DNA from 3 places in the Dactylosporangium cerinum genome. Region 2 is predicted to be linked to each of the others. Evidence: riboswitches for the same ligand, from Rfam matches in the RefSeq annotation. Region 2 holds a riboswitch; each other region holds the start of a gene.
The links. Region 2 has a riboswitch for cyclic di-AMP ahead of ACFPIJ_RS27485 (hypothetical protein). Riboswitches for the same ligand answer to the same signal wherever they lie in the genome.
Positions count from the first base shown of each region.

Region 1: another riboswitch for cyclic di-AMP. It lies ahead of ACFPIJ_RS13255 (coiled-coil domain-containing protein); the one in region 2 lies ahead of ACFPIJ_RS27485 (hypothetical protein).
Region 3: another riboswitch for cyclic di-AMP. It lies ahead of ACFPIJ_RS56660 (C39 family peptidase); the one in region 2 lies ahead of ACFPIJ_RS27485 (hypothetical protein).

Region 1 is NZ_JBHSIU010000013.1:225,357-228,622, forward strand. It holds gene ACFPIJ_RS13250 (DHH family phosphoesterase) at 1-519, opposite strand, end outside; gene ACFPIJ_RS13255 (coiled-coil domain-containing protein) at 612-1,628, opposite strand; cyclic di-AMP (ydaO/yuaA leader) riboswitch at 1,638-1,779, opposite strand; gene ACFPIJ_RS13260 (glycoside hydrolase family 19 protein) at 2,214-3,266, shown strand, end outside.
Region 2 is NZ_JBHSIU010000037.1:184,016-187,281, forward strand. It holds gene ACFPIJ_RS27480 (diguanylate cyclase domain-containing protein) at 1-1,148, shown strand, start outside; cyclic di-AMP (ydaO/yuaA leader) riboswitch at 1,195-1,337, shown strand; gene ACFPIJ_RS27485 (hypothetical protein) at 1,457-2,185, shown strand; gene ACFPIJ_RS27490 (polyprenyl synthetase family protein) at 2,212-3,266, opposite strand, start outside.
Region 3 is NZ_JBHSIU010000118.1:19,218-22,483, forward strand. It holds gene ACFPIJ_RS56655 (transglycosylase domain-containing protein) at 1-601, shown strand, start outside; gene ACFPIJ_RS56660 (C39 family peptidase) at 612-1,481, opposite strand; cyclic di-AMP (ydaO/yuaA leader) riboswitch at 1,659-1,801, opposite strand; gene ACFPIJ_RS56665 (hypothetical protein) at 2,084-2,926, shown strand; gene ACFPIJ_RS56670 (L,D-transpeptidase) at 3,035-3,266, shown strand, end outside.

The DNA.
Region 1 (3,266 bases), on a different contig from region 2:
CGCCAGGATCTCCTCGACGTCCTGATGATCGATGCACGCGTCGATGAGCTGCATCATCAGCTGGTAGTTGGAGATCCGGAACTGCCGGAACCGGCCCAGCCCGGTGCGGCTGTCCATGAGGAAGTTCATCAGCGTCCAGCCGACCGGCTGCAGGATGTCCGCGATGTCGTACTGGGCGGAGTCGGCCTTGTCGACCGCTTCCATCAGCTCGTCCGACACGTTCGGGAAGCGCTCGGCGCCGCCGAAGTGGTCATAGATGACGCGGGCCGCCGACGGGGCCTCCGCGTCGATGATGTGGTTGTCCCGGTCGCCGGTGTTGCGCAGCGTCTCCGAGTGGTGGTGGTCGAAGACGAGGTGGGCGCCGGGCGCGTAGGGCAGGTTCGTCAGGATGTCGCCCGGCCCGATCTCGACCGCGCCGTCTTGGACGTCCTTGGGGTGCACGAAGGTGATGTCGCCGATGAGGTCCAGGTGACGCAACAGGACGGCGCACACCAGGCCGTCGAAGTCGCTGCGCGTCACGAGTCGGTGCTTCACTTCGGATCCCCTCACCCTGCGGCGGCCGGTCGACAGTTGCCCTATCGGCCGGCCGCCTGCGGATGTGAGGGTGTTTCCTAGAGCATCGACAGGTGTACGTGGTTCGTGTGGTCGCTGGAGGGATCCCCGCCCACACCGCTGTAGTGGTGCCAGCCGACCGCCGGTGTCCAGACCTGTTTGAACCAGATGACGTACATGACGCCCAGCCGGTCCGCGTTCTTCACGAAGTAGGTGGCCAGGTTGGCCCCGTACACCTTGTCCTCGCCGGCGGCGACCCCGCCGAAGCCCTTCGCCGACTGCACCGAGAAGTCGCAGGCGCGACCCTTCGGGTGCTCATACGGCCCGCTGGGCCGGTAGCACGACACGAACCGCTTGAACCCGGCCGCCTGCGCCTGCTGCATCGCGTGCAGCGTGCGCTGCGTGATGCAGCCAGTGGTGGTGGGGTCCTTGACCTTGCAGCTCTCCGACGACCAGCCGCCGCTCGCGTTGCGCGGGGACGGCGCGGCGAGGGGCAGGTTGGCGGAGACGAAGCCGTTGCTCGGGCCGCCCGCCTGGGCCAGCCCCTTCTCGGCTTCCTTCTTCTTCGTGGCCATCACCGCGACCTGCTCCTGCTGGAGCTTGACCTCGGCCTCCAGCGCCGCCTTCTGCGTCGCCTGGTCCTTCTTCAGCTTGTTGAGGTCGCGCAGCAGATTGTCGTTGTGGTGGGCGATCTCGTCGATCGAACCGGCCCGCTCCGCGAACCCGGTCGGGCTCCCCGAGTCCATCAGCGCGACGAACGTGGTGAGCGGCCCCGTCCGGTATGCCGCGACGGCGATCGCGGACACCTGCTCGGTGACCTTCGCCAGTTCGGTCTCGGTCGCGGCGAGCTTGGCGGTCAGATCGGCCTGGTTCTTGACCGAGGCGTCGAACTTGTCCTTGGCCTCGATCCACGCGCGGGTGCTCTCGTCGAGGACCTGCGCGAGGGACGCGTTGGAACCCTCGTCGCCGGTGTCGTCTCCCGGCTCGGCGATGGCCGGTGCGGCGCCCAGCCCGCAAAGGACGGCGGCCGTCATCAGGACGGCGAGAATCCGCCGACCGGGATGTCGTGATGACATCTGGCTCGTTGTTCCTTCCGTTGGCCGCCGACCGGGTTAGCTGACGGGTTCGGGACGGAACGATCCCTACCGCGGTTGCCCGCGGATTCACCCCAGTTACGGTTGGGTCCCCGATTCGCCAGAAGAGCCGGCGATTAGGCAGCAGCCGCGCCCGGCACCGCGGGGAGCGGTGCCTGTCGGACGAGACCGACGGCCAGCCTACCCAGGGCGATTCGCCTCCGCAGCGCACCGTTTGTGCGGCGCTGTGACGCACCTCTCCGAACCGGGCCACCCGAGCAGGTAGCCTAAGCCTTCCCAAAGAAAAGACGTGACGCAAATCACGGAAATGGTCGCACGATTTTCGGAACCTTCGCGGGCCCGCCGTGGTTCTACGCCACCCCTTGATCACGTGGCGTCACCCTGCGGCTGGTCGCCGCCCCCGGCGACCTGCGGGTACGGCCCCGATCCGCCCTGTCGGTCGCGGCACTCCGCGGGAACGTTATGGAAACCGTAAAGATTGTTAATAAAACGATGTTGTTCACTCCGTTGGGGTGGTTCGGCTGGTCGGATGAGGGCCCCGGAACCGAACTGAACGGAAGTGATCAGGTGTCCAGAGTGCGCCTGCTGGCGATGCTCGCCGCGACCGCCGTCGCCGCTGGTGTCGTCGCCGTCTTCAACATGCTGCCGGCGTCGGCGGCCGCCTGCGCCGCCGCGTGGCAGTCGTCGGCGGTCTACACCGGGGGCGCCACCGTGTCCCACAACGGCCGCAACTTCCTCGCCAAGTGGTGGACGCAGAACGAGGCACCGCCCGGGACCACCGGGGTCTGGCAGGACCAGGGCTCGTGCGGCGGGAGCACCCCGCAGCCGCCGACCCAGACCGGGTCCGCCGGCGGGTGCAGCTTCCCGGCCTGGGTGCAGGGGCGCAACTACGTCACCGGCGACGTCGTGAAGTTCACGGACGGCAAGTACTACGTCGCCGAGCACGACAACCCGGGCTACAGCCCGACGATCAGCACCTGGTACTGGGACCCGTACACCTGCAGCGGTGGCGGCACAACGCAGCCGCCGACCAATCCGACCACCAACCCGCCGAACAACGGGGCGTTCGTGGTCAGCGAGGCGCAGTTCAACCAGATGTTCCCGAACCGGAACCCGTTCTACACGTACAACGGGCTGGTCGCGGCGTTGAGCGCGTACCCGGCGTTCGCGAAGACCGGCACGGACGCGCAGCGCAAGCAGGAGGCGGCGGCGTTCCTCGCCAACGTCAACCACGAGACCGGCGGGCTGGTGTACATCGTCGAGCAGAACACCGCCAACTACCCGCACTACTGCGACACCAGCCAGCCGTACGGGTGCCCCGCCGGGCAGGCCGCGTACTACGGGCGCGGGCCGATCCAGCTCAGCTGGAACTTCAACTACAAGGCCGCCGGTGACGCGCTCGGCATCGACCTGCTGCACAACCCGAACCTGGTGCAGACCGATCCGGCCGTGGCGATGAAGACCGCGCTCTGGTACTGGAACACGCAGAGCGGTCCGGGCACGATGACCCCGCACAACGCGATGGTCAACGGCGCCGGGTTCGGTGAGACGATCCGCAGCATCAACGGCAGCCTCGAGTGCGGCGGGCGCAACCCCGCACAGGTGCAGAGCCGGGTGGCG
Region 2 (3,266 bases):
CGCTCGACGCCCTGTTCGCGCCGCTGTGTGCACCCGACGGTTCGCTGGTCGGGGTCCTCAGCGTCGACCTGCCCGCCGACGGCAAACGCCCCGGCGCGTTCCAGCGGGAACTCCTCGAGATGCTCGCCGCGCAGGCCGGCATCGCGATCAACAACGCCAACCTGGTCGAGGCGCTGCGCCAGGAACGCCGGCACCTGGAGGCCAGCGAGGCCGCGTTCCGGCTCGCGTTCAACGGTGCCGGCACCGGCATGTGCATGATCGGCCTGGAGGGCGCCGACCTGACCCGGATCGTCCGGGTGAACCCGGCTTTGTGTGAACTGCTCGGCCGGGACGAGGACGTCCTCGTCTCGATGCGCTTCGGCGACTTCATCCACCCCGACGACCTCGACCACAGCCGGGAGGTGTTCGCCGCCGGCACCGGATCGATCCGCGACTACGAGGTCCGGTGCGTCCGCGGCGACGGCGAGACGATCTGGATCTCCGCCACGATGTCGGTCGTCGCCGGCTCGCCCGCGTTCGCGATCACGCAGGTGCAGGACATCACCGACCGCAAGGCGACCGAGGCCGACCTGGTCCGGCGGGCCTCCCGCGACCCGCTGACCGGCCTCGCCAACCGCGACGCCTTCGCCGAGCCCCTCGCCACCGCGATCCGGCGGGCCCGCGCCGACGGCGTCGTCAGCGCGCTGCTCTTCTGCGACCTCGACGACTTCAAGGTCGTCAACGACACCCTCGGCCACGACGCCGGCGACGCGGTCCTGGTCGCCGTCGCGCACCGGCTCGTCTCCCTGGTCCGGCCCACCGACACCGTCGCACGGCTCGGCGGCGACGAGTTCGTCGTCCTCACCGGCAACGTCACCGTCGCTGACCTCGGCGCGCTGGTCGACCGCCTCGAACGCTCGGTCTGCGCGCCGGTCATGCACCAGGGCCACATCATGCGGGTGCAGGTCAGCGTCGGCGTGGCCGTGATCGATGACACCATCGAGGACGCGGGTGCCGCCCTGCGCGCCGCCGATCGTGCGATGTACCTGGTCAAGGGCGCCCGTCACGCCGGAGGGATGACCAGACGGGTGACAGCGCCCGGTGAGCGTTCGGGTGCGCCGGGTGGTATGCCGGTGCTGCGGTTGGCCCGTCCCGAGGCCGCCCAGTAGGGTCGTGAGGTCTGCTCCGGTCGACCTGCGCCGCATCGGCGCTGCCGGGCAGGCGCCGTCGAGTCGCGATGTTTCGCGAGCCGGGGACCCATGTAGTCCTCTGGGGTGTATCCGTGGCCGAGCCACGGTAGGGCGAATCTTCCCGCCCGAACCCGTCAGCTAACCCGGTAGGCGGCACCGGAAGGAGTCTGCCGATGATGGCCGCCCGCTTGCCGTCGTAGCGCCGCACCACTGATTCCCCCCTTCCAGCACGCCGTGCCCGCCACGACGTGCCGATGCCTCATGTCTTCGACGAAGGAATTTCAGTAGTGAAGCCGTTGCCACGCCAGTTCCACCCGCGACATCGCCGGGCCCGTCTGATCTTCGGCGCGAAGGCCGGCACCGTTTCGGTCGCCGTGCTGTCCGCCACGCTGCTGGCCACGCTGCCGGCCGACTCGCCGCCGTCGATGTTCACCGGTTCGGCGTATGCCGAGACCGGCGCCGTCGCGTCCTCGTCTCCGTCCTCGTCATCGTCGGCGTCGCCGTCCCCGGCGCCGTCGTTGCCCGGGCCGCTGGCCGTCGCGGTGCCGGCCGTGCCGCCCGTGCCACCCGCGCCGCCGGTCGTCCGGCCGGTCGCCGGGCTCGACCAGCGGCAGATGGACAACGCCGCGCTCATCGTGAAACAGGGCCGGGCGCAGGGCATGTCCGACCGGGCCCTCGTCGTCGCGATCGCGACGGCGATGCAGGAGAGCGACCTGTACAACGTCGCCAGCTCCGCCGTGCCGTCCTCGTTGCAGCTGCCGCACCAGGGTGTCTCCACCGACCATGACTCGGTCGGGCTGTTCCAGCAACGGGCCAGCCAGGGCTGGGGCACGGTGGCGGAGCTGATGAACCCGGCGCACTCGGCGATGCTGTTCTACAACGCGCTGGCCAGGGTGCAGGGCTGGGAGCGGATGAGTGTCACCGCGGCCGCCCAGGCGGTGCAGCGCTCAGCGTTCCCCGGTGCGTATCAGAAGCACGTCGCTCGCGCGGAGCAGGTGGTCGGCGCGCTCACCTGACCTGGTCCGGCCCGCCGCCGTGCCGCTCAGGCGGGGTGGCGGGTGGACCAGCGGGCCAGGGCGACCAGCTCGGCGACCGCCGCTGGCTCCGGGATCGCCAGGTCGAGTGCGAGCAGCGCCTGCGCCAGGAGGTCCTCGCCCTGCTGGACGCACCAGGAGCGGGCGCCCGAGCGTTCGATGACCTTCGCGGCGCGTTCGAGGTCGGCGTCGCCCAGCCGGCTGTCGTGGCGCAGCAGCTCGGTGAGCTCGTCGGCGCCGGCCGCGAGCGCGGCGGCGACCGGCAGCGACAGCCGGCGGCGGCGCAGGTCGGGAAACGCCGGCCGGCCGGTCACGTCCGGGTCGCCCCAGATGCCGAGCAGGTCCTCGGTGAACTGCACGGCCAGCCCCAGCCGCACGCCGAACAGCCGCAGCTGCTCCACCCGCGCCGGGTCGCCGCCGCCGGCGATGGCGCCGAGCGCGCACGCGCAGCCGAGCAGGGCGCCGCTGCGCTGCTCGACCGCCGTGATGCAGTCGCGCAGCAGGTCACTGCCGGACCGGCGGCGGGTCGTCGTGGTGTCGAGGGCGGCACCGAGGGCCGTGTGCTGGCTGTGCAGGAGCTGCTGGACGGTGTCGCCGAGGACCCGGACGCCGGCCCGGTCGACGGGTGCCGCCCCGGCCCGGTGCTGCCCGCCGTCGGCGCACGCGTCGACGACCCGGTCCCGGGTCTCCCGTTCGTCGGGCGGCTCGATGAACTGGTCCCGGGTCGCCCGCGGTTCGTCGCCCCGCTCGCCGGTTGCCGGTCCGTCGGCGGCGGGCGTGCCGTCCACCGCCGGCAGTTCGCTCCCACTGGGCGGGCCGGCCGTGGGCGGGCCGTCGTTTCCGGGCCGGGGGTCGCCCACCGGCTGCCGGCTCCGGGTGGCCTGGCGCACCGGCCGCGGCACGCGCCGGGTCGGGTCGCCGGTGGCCGCCACGTCGAACGCGAGGGCCAGCATCGCCTCGCCGCCGAGCGTCGCCGGGTGCGGGCCGACCACGCTCCACGCCGTCGGCCGGTGTCGGCGGGTCAGGTCCCCGTCGAACAGGTCCTGCTGCAGCGCCGACCAGT
Region 3 (3,266 bases), on a different contig from region 2:
GATGGCGCAGCGGCTCGGCATCACGTTCCGCTCCGGCGCGGACGCCGCGATGGCGGCCAAGGCGGACCAGTGGGGGTCGTTCACCCTCGGCGTCGCCTCGACCACACCGCTCGACCTCGCCAACGCCTACGCCGCGGTCGCCGCCGGAGGCCTGTACTGCCAGCCGCTGCCGGTGCTGTCGATCACCGACACCAACGGCAGACCGGTCGACGCCGCCGCCCCGAAGTGCCGGCAGGTGATCAGCGCCGACGTGGCGGCCGCCGCGACCGACGCGGCCCGGTGCCCGGTCAGCCGGTCGTCGGCGTACAACAAGTGCGACGGCGGCACGGCCGAGAACGTGTCCGGCATCCTCGGCGGCCGCCCGGTCGCGGGCAAGACCGGCAGCTCCGAGTACAACTCGACGGAGACGTTCGTCGGCTTCACCCCGCAGATCGCGGCGGCCGGCATCGCGGTGAACGTGGACAACCCCAACGACCAGGTGGGCAGCGGCGTCGCCGGCTCGGTCAACGCCGCCGTCGCGCAGACCATCGCGGCCGCGCTGCGCGGCCAGCCGGTCCAGGCGTTCCAGCCACCCAGCCGGGTGCGGGCCCTGGGCCGCTGACCGCGCCGGGTCAGGCAGAATACCCGCGCAGGGCGGTCCAGTGGGCGAGCTTGGCCGTCGTCAGCGTGTAGTACCCGACGCCCAGAGCGTCCGCGGGGTCGGCGATCTTCACCGTCCTGCCGCCGTTGCTGTAGCCCACCACCGTGAGGTAGTGGCCGCCCGGGTACGAGTGCGAACCTCCCTTGTCGTCCACAGTGGAGCCGGCGATGTTGGCGACCACGGCGTAGCCGTTGGTGATCGCGTTGACGATGTCCGCCTGCATCCGGTCGATCTCCGCCTGGGTGGCCGACTGACCGGTGATGAAGTGCGACTTGTAGAAGGAGCTCTTCGTGTACGCGTTGAGCGACCGGGTGGTGTCGTCGGCGGAGTTGGTGCCGTTGACGGTCGTGCGCAGGCTCTGGGCGACCTCGGACTGGGACGGGTACAGCTCTCGCGCGGTCAGTGCGATGCGGGTCGCGGCCGGGCCGCAGAAGTAGTAGTTCTCCTGCCAGGCGAACCGGTACGCGAGCTCCTTCGCCGCCGGCGGAGCGGCCGGCGTGGTGGCGGCCGGTGTGGTGGCGGCGGGCGGGGCGGCCGTGGACGGCGCCGCACCGGCGGCCTTCGAGGGGGTGGTCGCGGCGTTGGGCGCCGCCTGCGTCCGCTGCCGGTCACGCGCGGCCGGTGCGGCACCGGACCACGACGGATCCGCGGAGGTCAGCGACTGCGCGTCGGCCATCGGCGCGGGCGCCGAGGCGTGCACGGCCACGCCGACGACCGCCGTCACCGCGAGGACCGCCGCGGCGGCCGCGATCGGCAACACGCGGGAACGTGCCGCGATCGGCAGCACGCGGGAACGTGCCGCGACGGGACTCTGGTGCCTGGGTTTGTACAGGTAGCTCACGGGTACCTCGACAGACATGCTGGATAACGGCTGCTGTTGCCGGTGCCGGACGTGATCCGGGCAGCGGGCCGGCCCGACCGGCGCGGGCCGGTGCGGTGAGGACCGGCGGCTACCGGGCCGGGCCGAGGGTCGAGGTGGTGCGACACGGGTGATACCGGGTCAATGGCTGCACGGTGGTGCTCCTTCCGGTGCCGCCTACCGGGTTAGCTGACGGGTTCGGGCGGGAAGATCGCCCTACCTCGGGGCGCAGGCCCCGCGGATTCACCCCGGTGGTGCTCGGTTCCCCGGCTCGCGTGGACGCGACTCAGCGGATCCGCCGCGGTGTCATCCGAGGTGGGTGACGGTGGGCCGGGCGGATGCGAGGACCCTACCGGGGCGGCGCAAGGGCACCGGATCCCGCCGTGCGGCTCGGCTACCGGGCGAGACGACGGCGTGGCGAACGGACCTGGTGCACACCGTGGGCGGGCCGCCGGTCGGCCGGGTGGCGCCCCCGGTGCACCTCGCCGACCGCGTCCCGGCGCTCTGCGGCCCGCCCGGTCTCCGGTCGGCTGGTCCGCACGCCTGCCAGGACCCCTGGTCAGGGCCACCCCTAAGCTCGCCGGATGCTCCCGGGCGCCGATGATGACCAGCAGCTCAACGGTGCGCAGGTGCGCGGTCCCCGCCACCTCCGCCGCTCCCGCCGGGGGCGGCACGCGACCCGCTTCCGGCTGCGCGCACCCGTGCCGGCGCAGCTGCGCCGGCACGCCGTCGCCGTCGCCGCCGTCGCGGCGGTCGCCCTGTCCGCGACGCTGTCGTCGTCGACCGGGCCGGTCGCCGCGCCGGTGAACGGGGTGGCGCTCGCCGTCGACGACGGACGGTCGGCGGCCGACGCGCCCGCCTCGCGCAGCCGCGCCCGGAAACCCGCCGACGGCGCGGATGCCGCCCCGGCACCGACGACGGCCGCCCCGACGACGGCCGCCAAGCCGCCGGCGTCGCCGTCGCCGGCCGGGCAACCCGCGTCGCCCTCGCCGACCGTGCACGCGCCCGTCGGCGGGCTGACCCAGGCCGAGATGAACAACGCCGTCGCGATCATCGAGGTTGCCCGGCAGCTGAACCTGCCGCGCCGCGCGGCCGTCGTGGGGATCGCCACCGCGCTGCAGGAGAGCCACCTGCGAAACCTCGCGAACCCGAACCTGCCGCAGTCGCTGCAGCATCCCAACGAGGGCGTCGGGTACGACTACGACTCGGTCGGCCTGTTCCAGCAGCGGCCGAGCTGGGGTTCGGTCGACCAGCTGATGGACGCGCGCGAGTCCGCGCGCAGGTTCTTCGCGGCGCTGGCCCGGATCCAGGGCTGGGAGCAGCAGGCCGTCACCGTCGCGGCGCAGCTGGTGCAGCGCTCGGCGTTCCCGGACGCCTATGCGAAGTGGGAAGGGCTCGCCCAGCAGATCGCGGACGCCGTCGGGTAGGGACCGCCTCGCGCGGTCCCGGGTCCTCCGCGATGTCACCCACTTCCCGGCCCGGCCTCGCACGGACGGGCACGACGATGCCCCCATGTCCATGCACAGGCAGAGAACATGAGACGGCCCGGCCGGACGGCCGTTGCGCTGGTCGCGCTCGCGTTGGGAGCGCAACTGGGCCTATCGGCGTGCCACAGTTCGAAGAAGCACACGGCGGCGAAGTGGACCGCTCCCGCGCCGCCGGTGGTCGCGCTGGCCGTCAGCCCGGCGGCGGGTGAGTCGGGGGTGCCGATCAGCACCGAGATCGGCACGAAGGTGAGCGACGGGAAGGTCACCGAGGTCGCCCTGA